Regions from separate parts of the Terrabacter sp. P2_E3 genome, predicted to be linked through region 1. Evidence: riboswitches for the same ligand, from Rfam matches in the RefSeq annotation. Region 1 holds a riboswitch; each other region holds the start of a gene.
The links. Region 1 has a riboswitch for cyclic di-AMP ahead of AC1DW8_RS01865 (LysM peptidoglycan-binding domain-containing protein). Riboswitches for the same ligand answer to the same signal wherever they lie in the genome.
Positions count from the first base shown of each region.

Region 2: linked by a shared signal. The riboswitch ahead of AC1DW8_RS05415 (C40 family peptidase) and the one ahead of AC1DW8_RS01865 (LysM peptidoglycan-binding domain-containing protein) in region 1 are both predicted to bind cyclic di-AMP.
Region 3: linked by a shared signal. The riboswitch ahead of AC1DW8_RS08350 (CHAP domain-containing protein) and the one ahead of AC1DW8_RS01865 (LysM peptidoglycan-binding domain-containing protein) in region 1 are both predicted to bind cyclic di-AMP.
Region 4: linked by a shared signal. The riboswitch ahead of AC1DW8_RS11425 (C40 family peptidase) and the one ahead of AC1DW8_RS01865 (LysM peptidoglycan-binding domain-containing protein) in region 1 are both predicted to bind cyclic di-AMP.

Region 1 is NZ_JBFUEN010000002.1:21,412-25,348, reverse strand. Features, by position in the region: gene AC1DW8_RS01880 (hypothetical protein) at 1-456, shown strand, start outside; gene AC1DW8_RS01875 (DUF6325 family protein) at 644-1,090, opposite strand; tRNA gene AC1DW8_RS01870 (tRNA-Thr) at 1,252-1,327, opposite strand; gene AC1DW8_RS01865 (LysM peptidoglycan-binding domain-containing protein) at 1,489-2,139, opposite strand; cyclic di-AMP (ydaO/yuaA leader) riboswitch at 2,143-2,330, opposite strand; gene AC1DW8_RS01860 (serine/threonine-protein kinase) at 2,651-3,937, opposite strand, start outside.
Region 2 is NZ_JBFUEN010000003.1:460,520-464,456, forward strand. Features, by position in the region: gene AC1DW8_RS05400 (hypothetical protein) at 1-64, shown strand, start outside; tRNA gene AC1DW8_RS05405 (tRNA-Gly) at 166-239, opposite strand; gene AC1DW8_RS05410 (FBP domain-containing protein) at 354-848, opposite strand; cyclic di-AMP (ydaO/yuaA leader) riboswitch at 1,270-1,412, shown strand; gene AC1DW8_RS05415 (C40 family peptidase) at 1,447-1,965, shown strand; gene AC1DW8_RS05420 (DUF6345 domain-containing protein) at 2,093-3,724, shown strand; tRNA gene AC1DW8_RS05425 (tRNA-Gly) at 3,787-3,860, opposite strand.
Region 3 is NZ_JBFUEN010000005.1:119,844-123,780, forward strand. Features, by position in the region: gene AC1DW8_RS08345 (alkene reductase) at 1-633, opposite strand, end outside; gene AC1DW8_RS08350 (CHAP domain-containing protein) at 913-1,800, opposite strand; cyclic di-AMP (ydaO/yuaA leader) riboswitch at 1,805-1,992, opposite strand; gene AC1DW8_RS08355 (sortase domain-containing protein) at 2,332-3,123, opposite strand; gene AC1DW8_RS08360 (hypothetical protein) at 3,235-3,937, opposite strand, start outside.
Region 4 is NZ_JBFUEN010000008.1:18,735-22,671, reverse strand. Features, by position in the region: gene AC1DW8_RS11435 (MFS transporter) at 1-348, shown strand, start outside; gene AC1DW8_RS11430 (iron-dependent transcriptional repressor DtxR) at 378-1,073, shown strand; cyclic di-AMP (ydaO/yuaA leader) riboswitch at 1,281-1,456, shown strand; gene AC1DW8_RS11425 (C40 family peptidase) at 1,459-2,235, shown strand; gene AC1DW8_RS11420 (DsbA family oxidoreductase) at 2,332-3,015, shown strand; gene AC1DW8_RS11415 (carboxymuconolactone decarboxylase family protein) at 3,077-3,688, opposite strand.

The DNA.
Region 1 (3,937 bases):
GGCATCGCCTTCCTGTGGTTCATCGGGGTGATCCGTTCCCGTCTCGGGCACCGCGAGGACAAGCTCTTCGCGACAGCCTTCCTCGGGTCGGGCCTGCTCTTCGTCGCCATGCTCTTCGCCGCATCTGCAGACGTCGGAGCGCTGCTCGCCCTCTACGACGGGCCCGACAGCGTCTCGCCGGAGTACGTCCGGCAGGTGGGGGCGGTCAGCACGGCCCTCCTGACGACGTTCGGCATCCGCATGGCAGCGGTCTTCACGATGGTCGTCACGAACCTCGGCCGTCGCACCGGGATCGTGCCACGCTGGCTCGTCGCCGTGGGGTTCGTCGTCGCGCTGGTCCTGCTCCTCGCACCACCGCGGACGGTCTGGGCCGTCCTGCTCTTCCCGTTGTGGGTCTTGCTCCTCAGCCTGCACCTGCTGGTCACGTCGTTCCGACCGGAGCCGGCGACGGCGTAGGGCAGCGCAAGGAGCCGTGGAGCCCTGAGCGGGCCCCACGGCCCGAGTCACGCGTCAGCGGCGATCGCGGCGATCGTCGCGCCGGTCCTCACGGCGTTCACCGCGCCGGTGAATCCCGTGCGCGACGACGACGGCGCCGCCGACGGCGGCCACTGTCCTTCTCCTGCGCCTGGCTGCGAGTGGCATGTCAGGCTCCTTCCTCTTCGTCGGACTCGATGGCGGCGATGACGGCCTGGATCGGGATGCGCCCGCTGGCCACGAGCTGGCCGCCGGCGTGACGCACCGCCGCGCCGAAGGGAGCCGCCCACAGGTTCTCCCAGACCAGGACGGCCGCCGAGCTGCCGGGCTCGATGGTGTCGGCCAGGTCGGCGACGTCCTGCTCGCTGAGCAGCATGGCCAGCTCGGTCTCGTACGCACGGAGCTCGCCGATCTCCGAGTCCTCCAGGTCGGTCGCCTCGAAGGCCTCGAAGCTGCCGTCCTCCGCCTTCTTGAAGAACAGCAGGTCCAGGACCCGGATGAGCTCGCGATCCACGTAGTCCTTGAGGATCGGGGCGATCTTGCCGTTGAGGGTGCTGCCCTCGAACTCCACGACGATCCAGTCCACCGGACCGAGCTCGTCGACGTTGAGAGTCATGTCATCTTCTCCTTGAGGTGCGTCCGATGGATCGGTGCGTCCGATGGGGGACCGATCCCAACGCTAGGAGCCGCTCGTCCGTCCCGCGTCATCCGCCGGGGATGAGCCTCTCGCCGTGGGCACGCAGATGCGGGCCCGTCAGCCGGACTCGCACGTCACGGTGGAGCTGGCGAGGGGACTCGAACCCCTAACCGCCTGTTTACAAGACAGGTGCGCTACCAATTGCGCCACGCCAGCACGTCTCGGCGCGAGCGCCGCGGACGGGCGAAAGCGTAACCGAGCGGGACGGCATACGCCCAAACACCGGGCGCGAGCCGACGCCGGACATGAGAAGGACGGCCCCGCGCAAACCCAGGGGTTGGTCGCGCGAGGCCGTCCGGCTCAGTTGTATCAGGAACTCACGGGAGTCGCAGAGTCTGACCCACGAAGATGAGGTTCGGGTTGGTGACCCGGGCGCCGTTGGCCTTCCAGAGGGCCTTCCAGCCGCCGGCCACGTGGTAGCGCGCGGCGATCTTGCCGAGGGTGTCGCCGCTGTGCACGGTGACCTTGGCGCCCTTGGCGGTGTTCTTGACCGTGGGCTTCGTCGCGTACGTCTTCTTCTTGACGACCTTCTTCGTCGTCACGGGCTTCCGGACGGTCGACCGCGAGACCGGGGTCGTCGTTGCGCCACCGTTGGCCCGCGTCAGGCCGGCCCGCTGCGAGCACACCGGCCAGGCGCCGGGGCCCTGGGAGGCGAGCACGCGCTGCGCGATGGCGATCTGCTCGGCCCGCGTGGCGAGGTCGGCGCGCGACGCGAAGGCCGTGCCGCCGTAGCCGCGCCACGTGCTCTGCACGAACTGGAGGCCGCCGTAGTAGCCGTTGCCGGTGTTGATGTGCCAGTTGCCGCTCGACTCGCACTGGGCGACGCGATCCCAGACCGAGGCGGCCTTGGCCGACCCGCCCGTGGCGATGCCACCGACGATGGTGGCGGCTCCAGCGATTCCGACTCCCGCGATGCGCTGCTTGGCCGAGATCTTCTTGGCCGCAGCATGCTTGGACATGTACTGCATGGGTGATCCTTCCTGACGCGCGCCTGCGGGGTTAGCTGTCGGGTTGGGGCGTCAGGTGCCCCGTCGCGGATGCGACTTCACCCCGAGACCAGATCTCGTCCTCTTGACATGCGCTTCGACACACATGCACTCACTGGCCACACTGGGTCCCCCGTCCTCGCCCGGCCCACGGGTGTGGGCTACATCCCTGGCTGGCGAGGCTCGGCGCGCTCAGGGAACGGATAAATGGGTGTCCATGTGAAGTTGTGGGAGCGTTCGTGTGGAGCCGGACGCGACGAAGCGACCCGGGAGCCGAGTGGTGCTGCTCCCGTTCGACCCGAAAGTCGAGGCCGCCGAGCACTGACGGTACGGGAGGTTTCCGCAGCGCACAAGGCACGTCGAGACACTTCCGTGATCTTTTTTTCAGCCCCAGATGCAGGTCGATGCGCTATGCACACAGGCCCCGCACAGAGGCCGCCCGGACGCCCCACAGGCCCCGCCCCGCACGCTCACCGTCTCGTGCGCCGAGCCGTCACTTCCCGAAAGGGTTCGTCGTGAACGGGTCCCACGTGAGGCTCGACCCGTGCTGCAGGGCCACGAGCGCAGCCGCGACGCCGAAGACGGCGAGCAGCCCGGACACGATCTGCGCGGCCAGGCCGGCCGGCACGAGGCGCCGCGCCATCGAGCGCGAACCGCGTCGCAGTGAGGCGCCGCCGGGGCCCCACCACAGCATGAGCAGGCCGAGGACACCGCCGATCGCGAGCGTGATCGGTGTGCCCGGGCCGAGGTCGGTCCCCTGCGTGCCGGCGAGGAGCAGGGCGGCCGCGAAGACGCCGGCGAGCGCCACCGCCACGGGCAGGAGCAGCCCGACCCCGGTTGCGATGATGCCGACGACGAGGTGCCACGGGCTCGACACGACGGCGAAGGGCACGTCGCTGCGCCGGCGGCCGAAGTCGTAGCGGCGCAGCACGAGCGCCGTCACCGAGCGATCGGTGGCCCGGGCGAGCGCCGACAGGACGACGAGCACGACGAGGGCGATGCCCGGCCACGCCATGAGGGCACCGACCCAGGCGATCGCGACGGCGGCGAGCAGGCCGGTGCGCATCGGCAGTCCGATGCGCGGGTCGCCCTCGCGCTGGGCGGGCTCGTCGTCCTCGTCCCACTCGTCGTCGGGCCAGTAGCCGTCCTGCGGAGCCGGTTCGACGTCCTGGCCGCCGCGCCCGTGTCGGGCATCGTAGGCCTGGGCGCCACCCCAGTCGTCCGGCGACGTGGGCTCGTCGTCCCAGCCGTGGTCGTATGCCGCCGGGCCGGGATCGGGCGACCGTGGACCGGTCGGGGGCGGGGCCCACCGCACCGGGTTCCCCGCGGCCGCACCAGCGCCCACGGCGCCTGCCGTGCCTGCTGTGCCTGCTGTGCCGACGGGCGGCATGACGGCGGTGCTGCCGTGCTGCACGACCTGGGTGTCTCCGGGGGTCGCGCTGACGCGGCCGTCGTCCCACGGGTTGCCGCTCGGCGTCGGCACGGTCGCCGCGCGGCCGGCGGCGTAGAGCTCGAGCGCCGCGATGACCTCGTCGGCGTGGGGGCGAAGCCGCGGGTCGGGAGAGAGGGACGCGCGCAGCAGCGGCACGAGGCGCGGGTCGACGCCCTCGAGGTCGACGTCACCGGCACGGACGCGGGTGAGCACGGCGTCCATGCGGGCGCGGCCGAACGGCGGACGGCCCGACGCGGCATACGTGATCGTGGCGGCCCAGCCCCACCAGTCGGTGGCGTCGGTGATGGCGGCACCCTCGACGAGCTCGGGCGAGAGGTAGCCTGGCGT
Region 2 (3,937 bases), on a different contig from region 1:
GGACGCGGTCCAGCACGCTCTGGCCCGGGCGACCGGCAACTACCGGCGCGGCAACGAGCGCTGACGGTGGGGAGCGCCGGCCACCCGGCCCGCGAGCCCCGACCGGACGGCATACGTGCTCGGACGGCAGAAGGGCCCGGTCACGGAGACCGGGCCCTTCCCATCTGGAGCAGGCGGCACGAATTGCACGTACGTCTTCCTTCTGGAAGAAGGCTGTTCTGCTACTGAACTACGCCTGCGAGGCGTCGCCAACCGTAGCAACAGTCGGGCCGCGACGTCCAAACGGCGCGCTCGGGCGCGCCGCCGGACCGCCCGCTCGGGTCCGGGCCGACGCGCTGGAGGTCAGCCGACGGTCACGAGCCGTCGCGCAGGCGGCGGGCGAAGGCCGACGACCGCGCCCGCAGCTCCTCGACACGTCGCTCGACGAGGGCGAGCGGGTCCAGGCCGCCCTCCATGCCGTTCGGCGGCCGCCGGACGTGCGTCGAGCAGCTGAAGTCGGCGTGCACGAGGGTGCCGAGGCTGTTGCCCTCGCGGCCGGATGCCCCGGCCCGCCGGGCCACGAAGAGGCCCACCTCGCTCGTCGCAAAGGCGTCCTCGCACCAGGCGCACATCGCGCTCGCCTTGCGCGTGCGCTCTGCGGTCCGGAGGAGGAAGCCGACGGGTTCGTCGTCGACCGGGACGACGGCGTAGGCCCGTTGCGGGTTGCTGCGGTCGACCCAGCCGAGGTAGTCGAGCGTCTCCCAGCGCCGTCCGAGGTCGAGGTCGGCGGGAAGGGTGGCCTGCTTGGCCTCACGCCGGGAGGCGTTGACGAAGGAGGCGCGAATCTCGTTGTCCGTCAATGGTTTCACGGTCTGTTCCTGTCAGTCGGGCAGGACCGGGTGACCCGGTCAGCCGGGGTGGGGGAGGTGGGGCGGGACCCTGACCGCTGAGCAGGCCATGACGGCCACCCACCTCTCCGCGGGCCTCCCCGCTGACGACTGACGTGCCCCGACGGAGCAGCGTCCATGGTGTGTCACGACGTCCGCGGTGGTCCACCGGTTTACCGGAGCGCAGCAGCGCCGGACTGCGTATGCCGTGGGCTACCGAGGACGTCCATCACGCCGCGGCGGCCGACGGAATGTCCGCTCCCACCGCATTTGACTTGTCAACTATTGCCACAATCTGTTCGTGTAGGACCCTTTTCGTGACCTGTCTGTCACCGTCGATGGATGCTCATCGCCCGGGGTCTCCCCCGAGCGGCCCACCGCACGCCGAGTCCTGTCCACCGGTGGGGCAGCAACGCAATAACGGACAGGAGTGGGGGACCCACTTTCGGGCCGGCCAGCCGGTCCTTGGGGTGAAGCCGCATCTGCGGCCGGGCATCTTCCGCCCGAACCCGACAGCTCACCTCACAGGCGTGGGAAGGAATCCACCATGCCCGCTTCTACCCTTGCACGCCGAATTCCCTTGCAGTCCCTGGCTATCACGCCACTTCTCGCAGCCGCCCTCCTCGTCGGGACGGGTAGCGCGCCGACATCGTCGGTGACGCCCCAGGCGGCCTCTCGAGCGGGAACCGCTCCGGTCACCATCAAGGCCAAACCGGTCGCCTACGTCTCGGCCGCCACGCGTGCTGCGCGCGGCAGGACCGCCGTCAGGATCGCCGCCGCACAGCAGGGCGATCCCTACCGCTACGGGGCCGCGGGCCCGTCGGCGTTCGACTGCTCCGGCCTTGTCTACTACACCTACCGCACCCGTCTCGGCGTCGGCGTCCCGCGCACCGCCAACGCACAGAGACTCGCCAGCGTCCGCATCAGCAAGGCGAACGTCCAGCAGGGCGACCTCATCTTCTTCATGTCCGGGGGCCGCGCCTACCACGTCGGCATCTACGCCGGCTACGGCAAGGTCTGGCACGCACCCAGACCCGGCCAGCGCGTCCAACTCTCGAGGATCTGGACGACGAGCTGGGTCGCAGGCCGCATGCCCTGACGCCCGTCACACCGTCCCGTGACCGGTGTCGGGCGCGTCCGCCACCGGCCACGGGACGGCGTATCAGTGACTGTCCGGTGGGCCTCTGTCCCCTGCGTCGTCCGACGCCCGGACCAGGGAGATCTCCATGACCACGTCACTGCCCGTCTTCGAGCTGGGCCGACCGCGGCTCGACCTCGAACGCGTCGCCGCCCTCGCCGCCGACCTGCTGGAGCTGCGGGGAGAGGTGACCGAGGACGGGGACCGTCTCTCCGTCTCCGACGAGAACCTCGTGCTCGAGGTCTTCACCGCCTCCGGCGAGCTCTTCGCGGCGGACCGGTCGCAGCTGCACAACCCATCCCTGCGACCCGTGCTGCCCACGCCTGACGAGGCCTACGCGCTGGCGAGGGGTCTCATGGAGCGCCACGACCTCGCCCCTCGGACCGGTGACCTCGTCGAGCTCGTCGAGCTAGGCCCCGGCGGTACCCACGTCGCGGCACGGGCACGTCGCCGCGCACGTGCGGACCGGCGCACCCGGCAGCTGGACGTGCAGGCACGCTTCACCCTCGGCATCCGCAACCCCGGGGTGGACTCGGAGCCGAAGGTCCTCCCGGTCATCGGCGGTGGCGGGAAGCTCTCCTTCACCTTCGGTGACGGGGGGCGGCTCATCGGCGCCAACGGCGGCTTCCGCCCGGTCGGCGATCCGACGTTCGTCGACGCGCTCGACGTCGACGAGGCGTTCGAGAGGCTCGGCTCGGGCGACACGCTCGACCGCGAGGGCGCCTACCTCGCGTACTACCTCGCGCCGGGTGACGTCGGTCAGGCGGTGCTCACGCCGGTGTGGGTCTTCACGAGCGCGTTCGACGTCGACCACGCCGGTGGCAGGGGCCGATCGACCGTGCACGGCCGCCACACCTTCGTGGCGGCCACCGACCGCGGACCCGTCTTTGCGCAGGTGGAGGAGCAGTCGGAGCGGGGGGACAGGCCCCCGGCAGCCCGGAGACCCTTCGACCGCAACGGGGCCCGAGCCGACCGTGCAGTCAACCCGAGCGAGGCGGGCACCAGCTGGGTCAGGCAGATCGACCAGAGCACGCCCCTGGGTGGCAGCCCTGCCAACGCCCAGGGCTTCGTCGACGGCCTGTCGGCCGACGGGTGGCAGACGAACTTCAACTGGGGCGACCTCAACGCCTGGGAGTCGGACTGGCACTCCGACGACGACACGTGGGTCGACGCCGCCGACTTCGTCTTCTACACCGGCCACGCCAACCAGAACGGCTGGGTGCTGTGCGTGCCCGGCAAGAAGCAGTCGGTGCTCCTGACCCCGAGCTCCGTCGGTGCGGCGCCGGCATCACCCGGCGACCTCTACGGCCAGAACGACCTCGAGTGGTTCGCCGTGGCCGCCTGCGGGCCGCTCCAGGACGACGTCATCTCGGCCGGTGGCGGCGACGTGCTGAGCCGCTGGGACGGCGCCTTCGACGGCCTGCACACGATGCTCGGCTACGGCGCGATCACCTTCGACAACACCGATGAGGGACGCAAGCTGGCCCGCTACACCCGCGACGGAATGAGCGTCATCGATGCCTGGTTCCGGACCGCCAAGGAGGTCCAGCCAGCCACGAACGGAGAGGCCGCGCCCGACGGCCCGGACGTGTGGGTGGGTGCCATGTGGGTCACCAAGGCGGGCGTCGACCCCTCTGGCGACCACATCTGGGGCCACGGCTCGGTCGCCGCCGACCCGACGGCACCCACGCAGCTCGTCTGCATGTGGACGACCTGCTAGGCGGACGTCGCGAGACGCGCGAAGGCCCCGAACGGCATACCGGTCGGGGCCCTCGCGTCGCGTGGAGCGAGCGACGGGAATCGAACCCGCGTATCCAGCTTGGGAAGCTGGCGCTCTACCATTGAGCTACGCTCGCACGGCCGCCCGGAGGTGCCCCGCGAAAGGGTCCGCAAGGCGGCACGCGGCGTCAGTGTAGCCGACACCGCGCCAGTG
Region 3 (3,937 bases), on a different contig from region 1:
CTTCGTGATCTCGACGGTCAGGCGGGCGCGGTTCTCGGGCGACCCGCCGTAGGAGTCGGTGCGCTCGTTGCTCGACGGCGCGAGGAACTGGTGCGGCAGGTAGCCGTTCGCGGCGTGCACCTCGACGCCGTCGAGCCCGGCCGCGACGGCCTGACGCGCTGCGTGGACGAACTCCGCCACGAGCGCGGGGATCTCGTCGGTCTCCAGGGCCCGCGGGACGGCATACGCCTGCTGGCCCTTCGGGGTCACGATCTCGCCGGGCGCGGCGATGGCGCTCGGCGCCACGCTCTCGAGGCCGCCCTTGTTGTCGGGGTGGGCGATGCGGCCGGCGTGCATGAGCTGGACGACCACGCGGCCGTCGCCCTCGTGCACGGCATCGGCGACGAGGCGCCAGCCGGCGACCTGCTCGTCGGAGTGCATGCCGGGGGTGTCGAGGTAGCCCTGCCCGACGGCGCTCGGCTGGGTGCCCTCGGTGATGATGAGGCCGGCGCTCGCGCGCTGGCCGTAGTACTCGGCGTTGAGCTCGGTCGGTGCCTGGCCCTCGCCCGCGCGGTTGCGGGTCAGCGGGGCCATGACGAAGCGCTGGGGAAGGTCCCAGCGGCCGATGCGGATGCTCTCGAAGGCCGTGGACACAGGCCTGCTCCTCACGTCTAGGGGACTGTCGGTGGTGGTTGGCGGCCCCCACCGTCTATCGGTGGAGCCTTCAACTACCTAGGCGACAAGGAGGGCAGGCGGTCGATCATTCCCGTGTGTCCAGGGTTGCGCGTGTGGGGGATCCCACGCGGGCCGGAGGGTTCGGGTGGGTATGCCGAAGGGGAGGATGCGCAGGCATCCTCCCCTTCGTACGCGCTCAGCTCGTGGAGAACTCCGCGGTGGTCGTCGCGGAGGTCGTCGAGATGACGACCCGGTGGGTCACGGCGCGTAGATGTACTTCATGCCGGGACCGTCGGTCAGCGTGCGCGTGTTGTAGTTGTACGCACCGGCGAGGGCGTTCATCTCGATGATCGTCACCTCGTTGCCGTTGACCGCGGTCACCCAGGCGACGTGGCCGACGCTCGAGGAGCCGTGGACGCCGGGCTGCATGACGAGGATCGACCGCGTGCGCGGCGTGCCCGTCACGGTGTAGCCCGCGGATGCTGCGCCCGAGGCCCACGCCATGGCGTTGCCGGTCCAGCCGCCGGGGTAGTAGCCCTCGGACTGGTACCACTTGTTGAGGGCGCCCCAGGTGCACTGGCCCGCGGTGGCCCAGTTGGAGGAGGCGCGCACGCCGGACGAGGCGCTCGGTGTCGTGGAGTTGACGCTCGCCTTCGCCGACGACGTGCTCGTCGTCAGCGTGGCGCGGGTCAGGTCGCGGGAGGCGCGCTGGGAGGCGGTCTTGCGCTGGGCGGCGGCCTGGGCTGCGGCCTTGGCGGCAGCGCGCTCGGACTTGACCTGGACGTCCTCGATGACCTGCGGCTTGGCCGGCGCGACGCGGTGGGCGACGGCCTTCTGCGCGGCCGGGGCGAAGCCGATCTTCGACAGCGCGGTCGACGCGGCCGGGGTGGCAGCCGTGGCCGGACCGACAGCGGCGGGAGCCGCGGCGTCGACACCGGCAGCAGCCGCGACGTCGCCCGAGTTGGGCGACAGGGTGTCGGCGCTCGCCGGGTTGGCGAAGGTGGCGACCAGGCCACCGGTGGCGGCGACGACGGCGCCCGCCTTCATGGCCGGCTGAGCCGACTCACGGGCGAGGAGCTTGAGTTCGTTGAGGGGGTTGTGGCGGCCTGGCGCACGATGGCGACCGCGGATGTTCTCAGTGTTCACGCGTGTTACCTCTCCGCGCCTACGAAGTTAGCTGTCGGGTTCGGGCGGAAAGGTGCCCGGGCCACCCCCGCCCCGCGAAGCTCGCGTGGCGGGTGGGTCTTCACCCCAAGGACGTCCGAAGTCGTTGCGTAGGACGTCCGGAGAAACGTGTGGTTCCTCCGCTCCTGTCACAAGGTTCGATCTCTCTCGTCAGGCGGTGACAGGACTAGGCGGTCCACCTCACGAGAGCCCGGCCAGGTGGCCGAACTCCCGGAAGACTAGACGAGGCGACTGGCAAATGTCACGCCACGGTAACGACGACGCGCGCCGATCGCCCCTGAATGTCCGAAGTGCCCGTCTATACCAACGCTTTACCTTCAGCTGGGTGAGACGTGGATCACATCCGGAGGGGGTCCTCGACAAGCCCCCCACGGGTATGCCGCGGGGTCCCTCGGTGGGGACCCCGCGGCATACGCCGGGCTGGTGTGACTCGAGTGTGCCTCGAGCGAGGCTCGAGTGCGGGTCGGGCCGGGCGCGGTCCCGGAGCGGTCGTCAGGCGGCGCGCGAGAGGTGACCGAAAACCACGACGTTGTCGCGGTACTCGTTGCGGCTGTCGGTCGGCCCGCCACACGTCACGAGGCGGATCTCGGCCTGGGTGAAGTCGCCCTTGTAGACGAGCTCGGTCGGGAACTGGGACTTCTTGTAGGCCGCGACCTTGTCGACGGTGAAGGTCAGGTGCGACCCGTCCCGGCGCGACACCTTGACGACGTCCCCGGCCCTGACCTTGCCCAGCTCGTAGAAGATGCCCGGGACGCCCGAGGGGGTGTCGACGTGTGCGGCGAGGACCGACGGGCCGAGCTGGCCGGGCGTGGGGCCGGCGTCGTAGATCCCGACCTCTTGGGCCGTGCCCGGCACGGAGATCGTGCCATCGGCCTGGATGCCGAGCCGGACGAAGTGCGAGGAGCGCACCCCGATCGACGGGATCTCGATCGACGTCGGCTCGGACGCCTCGAGGAAGTCACCAATGCCGACGGTGCCCGGCGCGGCGCCGGCCGTCCTGCCCGCCGCCGGTGTCCCACCCTGACCGGGGGACGCCGACGGGCTGGACGAGGACGGGCCGGGCGTCGCGGGGGCGCTGGCCGTGGCGACCCCGCCCGCCGCGGGCTGCGGCGGGCCGGGGGTCCCCGGGCTCCCTCTGAGGCCGACCACGAGCGCGACGATCCCGATGACGACGAGCACGGCCATGACCGCCAGCGCCGCCGTCACGCCCGCGCTGATGCGGCGGGTGCTGCGGTCGCAGGTGGGCGACGTCGGCTCGGGCGTGGAGCCGGTCGGTGCGCTCATGGTCGGGTCACTCCCGGTCGGTCGTGTCGGTGTCGGTCGTGTCGGTGTCGGCCGCTCGAACTCGGCCGCTCAGTGTCGGCCGCTCGGTGTCGGCCGCTCGGTGTCGGTCGCTCAGGCGCGCGACCGAGCGCGACGGGCGGCGAAGGCGCCGGTCCCGGCCGCGGCGAGCAGGGAGCCAGCACCGACGAGCATGAGGGCCTCGTTCTGGCCACCGCTCTTGAGGCCGTCAGCGGCCTGGCCGCCGCCGGTGTGCATGCCGCCGGCCGGGGCGACGCGCAGCGCGCCACACAGGGCCGGGTCGGTGGCCTCGGTCGGGAGCGACGGCATGAGGTCGCTCTTCGTGGCACCGGAGTACTTGCCATCCTTGTTGTAGTCGACACCGTGGATGACGACGACGGACTGGCCGGCCGAGATCACCTTCGCGACGCCGCTCGAGACCTTGATGCTGCCGCGCTGGTAGGCGATCTTGCCGCCGGGCGCCGTGCTGAAGCGGTCGATCGCGAGGCCCGACTTCGGGCTCGTGTCACCGGTCTTGGTCAGCGACACGACGATGTCGCCGTAGGCCGGTCCGCCCTCGGTCGTGTTGAGGTGACCGTCGCCGTTCTTGTCGTCGGACAGGACCGGGCACTCGTGGCGGGCCTCGGCGCCGAAGTGGATGTGCGCGGCGTGCGGGTTGTCGGGGAGCAGGCCGTTGGCGGCCATCGTCACGGTGATCGTGTTGCCCGTGACCTCGACCATGGCGGTACCGCTGCCGTCGACACCGTTGCCGGCGACGGGCTTGAGGTTGGCGCTGACCCAGGCGTCCGCGGCGAAG
Region 4 (3,937 bases), on a different contig from region 1:
CCGCTCGCCACGAGCCTCGTCGCCGTGACGGCCGCGGCGACCGTGCTCGGTCTCGGCAACGGCCTCGGGGCGGGGCTCATCATGACCCTGGGCGCCGACGCCTCGCCCGCAGACGGACGCGCGCAGTTCCTCGGCGGTTGGCGGCTCTGCGCGGACGTGGGAAGGGCGGCGGGTCCGCTGGCGTTGTCAGGGCTGAGCGCCATCATGTCGCTCGGCGCCTCCGCCGTCGTGCTCGGCGTGGGTGCCGTGGTCGGGGCGGGCTGGCTGCGCATCTGGGTGCCACGGCACGACCCGACCCGACGCGCGAGGACCGGGCCGACGCCGGGGCCACTGACGGGCGGTCCCTGACCGCTCTCCGATTCTGAGAAGGTATGACCGTGACGGACCTGATCGACACCACCGAGATGTACCTGCGCACCATCTTCGAGCTCGAGGAGGAGGGCATCGTGCCCCTCCGCGCGCGCATCGCCGAGCGTCTCGGCCACTCGGGCCCCACCGTGTCGCAGACCGTCGCCCGCATGGAGCGCGACGGGCTCGTCGCGGTCTCGGGCGACCGTCACCTCGAGCTGTCCGACCACGGCCGGCTCCTCGCGACCCGCGTCATGCGCAAGCACCGCCTCGCCGAGCGGCTGCTCGTCGACGTCATCGGCCTCGAGTGGGAGTACGCCCACGACGAGGCCTGCCGGTGGGAGCACGTCATGTCCGAGAAGGTCGAGCGCAAGATCCTCGGCCTCATCGGCGAGGGGCTCGAGTCGCCCTACGGCAACCCCATCCCCGGTCTCGAGGAGCTCGGGGTGCGCCAGGACGAGGACTTCCTCACCGGCCTCAGCACCCTGACCGCCGCCGTGGGGGCCGCGCCGACGGTCGTGACGATCCGTCGCATCGGTGAGCCCGTCCAGGTCGACCCGGAGGCGCTCGCGCTGCTGACGAGTGCCGGCGTCGTGCCCGGCGCCCGCGTCGAGGTCGTCCGTGACGGCGGCCGGGTCGTCGCCGTCCGCGAGGGCAGCGAGCCGTCCACGGGCGTCTCCCTGCCCGACGACGTGGCCGTCCACGTCTTCTGCCAGGCCGCCTGAACACGCCGTATCCGGCAGGGTATGCCCCGGTTTGCCGGGTCGTTTTGGCAGGCCTTGCCACACCTCGTCCGGCCCCGTCCGGAGGTCGCTGAAATTTCTTTGACTTCCGGGAACTCGAAGGTGACAAGGCACTCCTACTTGGGTACGGTGGGCGAACTTGCTCTCCCCGTCGAGTGAGTGCCCCGGGTCGGACCGCCTAGTCCTGCCATCGACCTGAGGCTCAGTACGAACCGCATGGCAGGAGCGGGGGAACCACTTTCTCCGGGCGTCGAGAGACGCCCTCGGGGTGAAGCCCTCCGTGGACCGAGACCGGTCCGAGCGAAGGCCGGGCAGTACCTCCAGCCCGAACCCGACAGCTCACCTCGTAGGCGTCGAGAGGTCAAACGTGGCTCAGAACGTTCCCGGGCGCCACCGCGCCCCCGGTCGCTTCAACGCGATCTCGGAGCTCAAGACGATCGCCAAGGAGTCGGCCCAGCCCGCCGTGAAGGGTGCCGCCATCGTCGCGGCCTCGGGTGGTCTCGTCGCTTCGTTCGCCGGCACCGCGAACGCCGCTGACGGCTCCGCCAGCACGGTCGCCGGTCCCGCGGCCGTCGGCCCCGCCGTCGGCACGCTCAAGGCCGGCAACGCCCTGTCGGCGATCGGTTACGCCAAGCCCGCCCTCAAGCAGGCCTCGGTCAAGCCGGTCGTCATCGAGGACGTCCAGGTCAAGTCCGAGCGCGCCGCGAAGAAGGCCGCCGAGAAGGCCGCCGCCGAGCGTGAGGCCACCCAGCAGCGCGCGTCGCGCTCCGGCTCGACCACCCGGGCCGCCCTCAACGTCGCGCCCAACCCCAGCGCCACGGGCATCATCGGCATCGCCCAGTCGTACTTCGGTGTTCCCTACGTCTACGGCGGCACGACGCCCTCCGGCTTCGACTGCTCCGGCTTCACGTCCTACGTCTACCGCCAGGCCGGCATCTCGATCCCGCGCACCGCGTCGGCGCAGGCCGCGGCCTCGACCCCGGTCAGCAACCCGCGCCCCGGCGACCTCGTCTTCTTCGGCTCGCCGATCTACCACGTGGGCATCTACGTCAGCCCGGGCCGCATGATCGACGCCCAGCGTCCCGGCACCGTCATCGGCAACCACTCCATCTGGACGACGCCGTCGATGTACGGCCGCATCTGAGCGGTCACCTCTCACGCCACACCCTGCGCCCCCACCGGATCCGGTGGGGGCGCAGCGCTTTTCCGGCCCCGTCAGCCACCGTGGTTGACTGAGTCGATGACCGATCAGCCTGCTGCCGAGTCCACGACCATCATCGAGCTCGACCTCTGGAGCGACCTGGTCTGCCCCTACTCGTGGGTCGCCAAGCGCCGTGTCGAGGCTGCCGTTGCCGCCTTCGAGCGGCCGCACGACGTCACGGTGCGCCTGCGCTCCTTCGAGCTCGACCCGGACGTCCCGGTCGGTGGCTCCGTGCCCGTCAGCGACCACCTCTCGGTGCGCCACGGCGGCGACGCGGGCGCCGGCCGGCTCATGAACGCCAAGGCCAGCGAGGTGGCCGAGGCCGACGACCTCGTCTTCGACTGGGACCGCGCGGTGCGCGCCAACACCTTCGACGCGCACCGGCTCTGCGCCCTCGCCGGCGAGATGGGCGGGCCCGCGCTGCGCTCCGCGGCGGTCGAGCGCTTCCACTCCGCGCACTTCGGCGAGGGCCTCGCCATCGACGACCGTGAGGTCCTGCAGCGCCTCGCCGGCGAGTGCGGTCTCGACGAGCGGCGGGTGTCGGCCGTGCTCGCCTCCGACGAGTACGCCGAACAGGTGCGTGAGGACGAGCAGCAGGCGCGGTCCATGGGTGTGACGTCGACGCCGTTCGTCGTCGCCAACGGGTATGCCGCCGTGACCGGAGCCCACCCGGTCGAGGACTACCTCGCGCTGCTGCGCGGGGTGGCCACGCAGACCGTCTGAGCGCGAACGCGCGGGCCGGGTGCCCGACCCGGGGAGCCGGGCGGACGGCATACGCCCTCGGTCAGGAGGGCTGGTCCGCGGCCGGGCGGCCGAAGGAGACCGCGTCGTCCACGGCGGGTGGGGCGTCGGCGCGAAGCTGGTGGTCGGGGAGCGGGCCGAGGGCGTCGTTGACGGTCGAGAAGGCTCGGCGCAGCGCGACGAAGACCGTGATCGCGAAGATCTGCCGGTCGTCGAAGCCGACGGCGCGCAACGGCTCGAGATCGGCGGGAGTGGTGGCGTTCGGGGTGCTCGCCACGGTCCGGGCCCACGTCGCCAGGGCGGCGTCGGCGGCGTCGAGGGGCTCGTCGTCTCCGCGGAGCACGGCGCCTGCGACCTCCTCGCCGGCTGCGGTGGCGAGGCGGCCACCCCACGCGAGCGCACAGTAGGAGTCGCCGATGGTCGAGGCGGTCGCGGCGATGAGGATGCCGCGCTGCCGGAAGCTCAGGCCGGCGACGGAGACCATGTCGGCCAGGAGCGCGAAGAGCGTGTCGTGGGCCGCGGGCGACTGGGCCCAGACGCGGCTGAGGTTCATGACGTAGCCATGGTCGGTGACGTCGCTCGCGAAGTAGGCCTCGAGCTCCGGTGTCAGAGCCGGCTCGCTGAGGAAGCCGTGGCTCGGGTCGGTCGCCGTCATGTGCTGCTCCTGGGGTGACGGGTCGTGGAGTCTCCATCGTCGCATGCAGGTCCGGGTCGGATCCGGATCTTGGGCAAGCCCGCCCGGGCGTCGGTGGGTGCTCCCGTCCCCTCCTCGGGAGCACCCACCACCCGTCGGACCGCAGCCCGTCGCCGCCGTCCGTGATGCGCCGGTCGTCGCCCCCACCGGCTCGCCCGGGTCTCCGCCCACGCGTCCGGCGCGGCGCCTCACGGGGGAAGACGTAGCGGC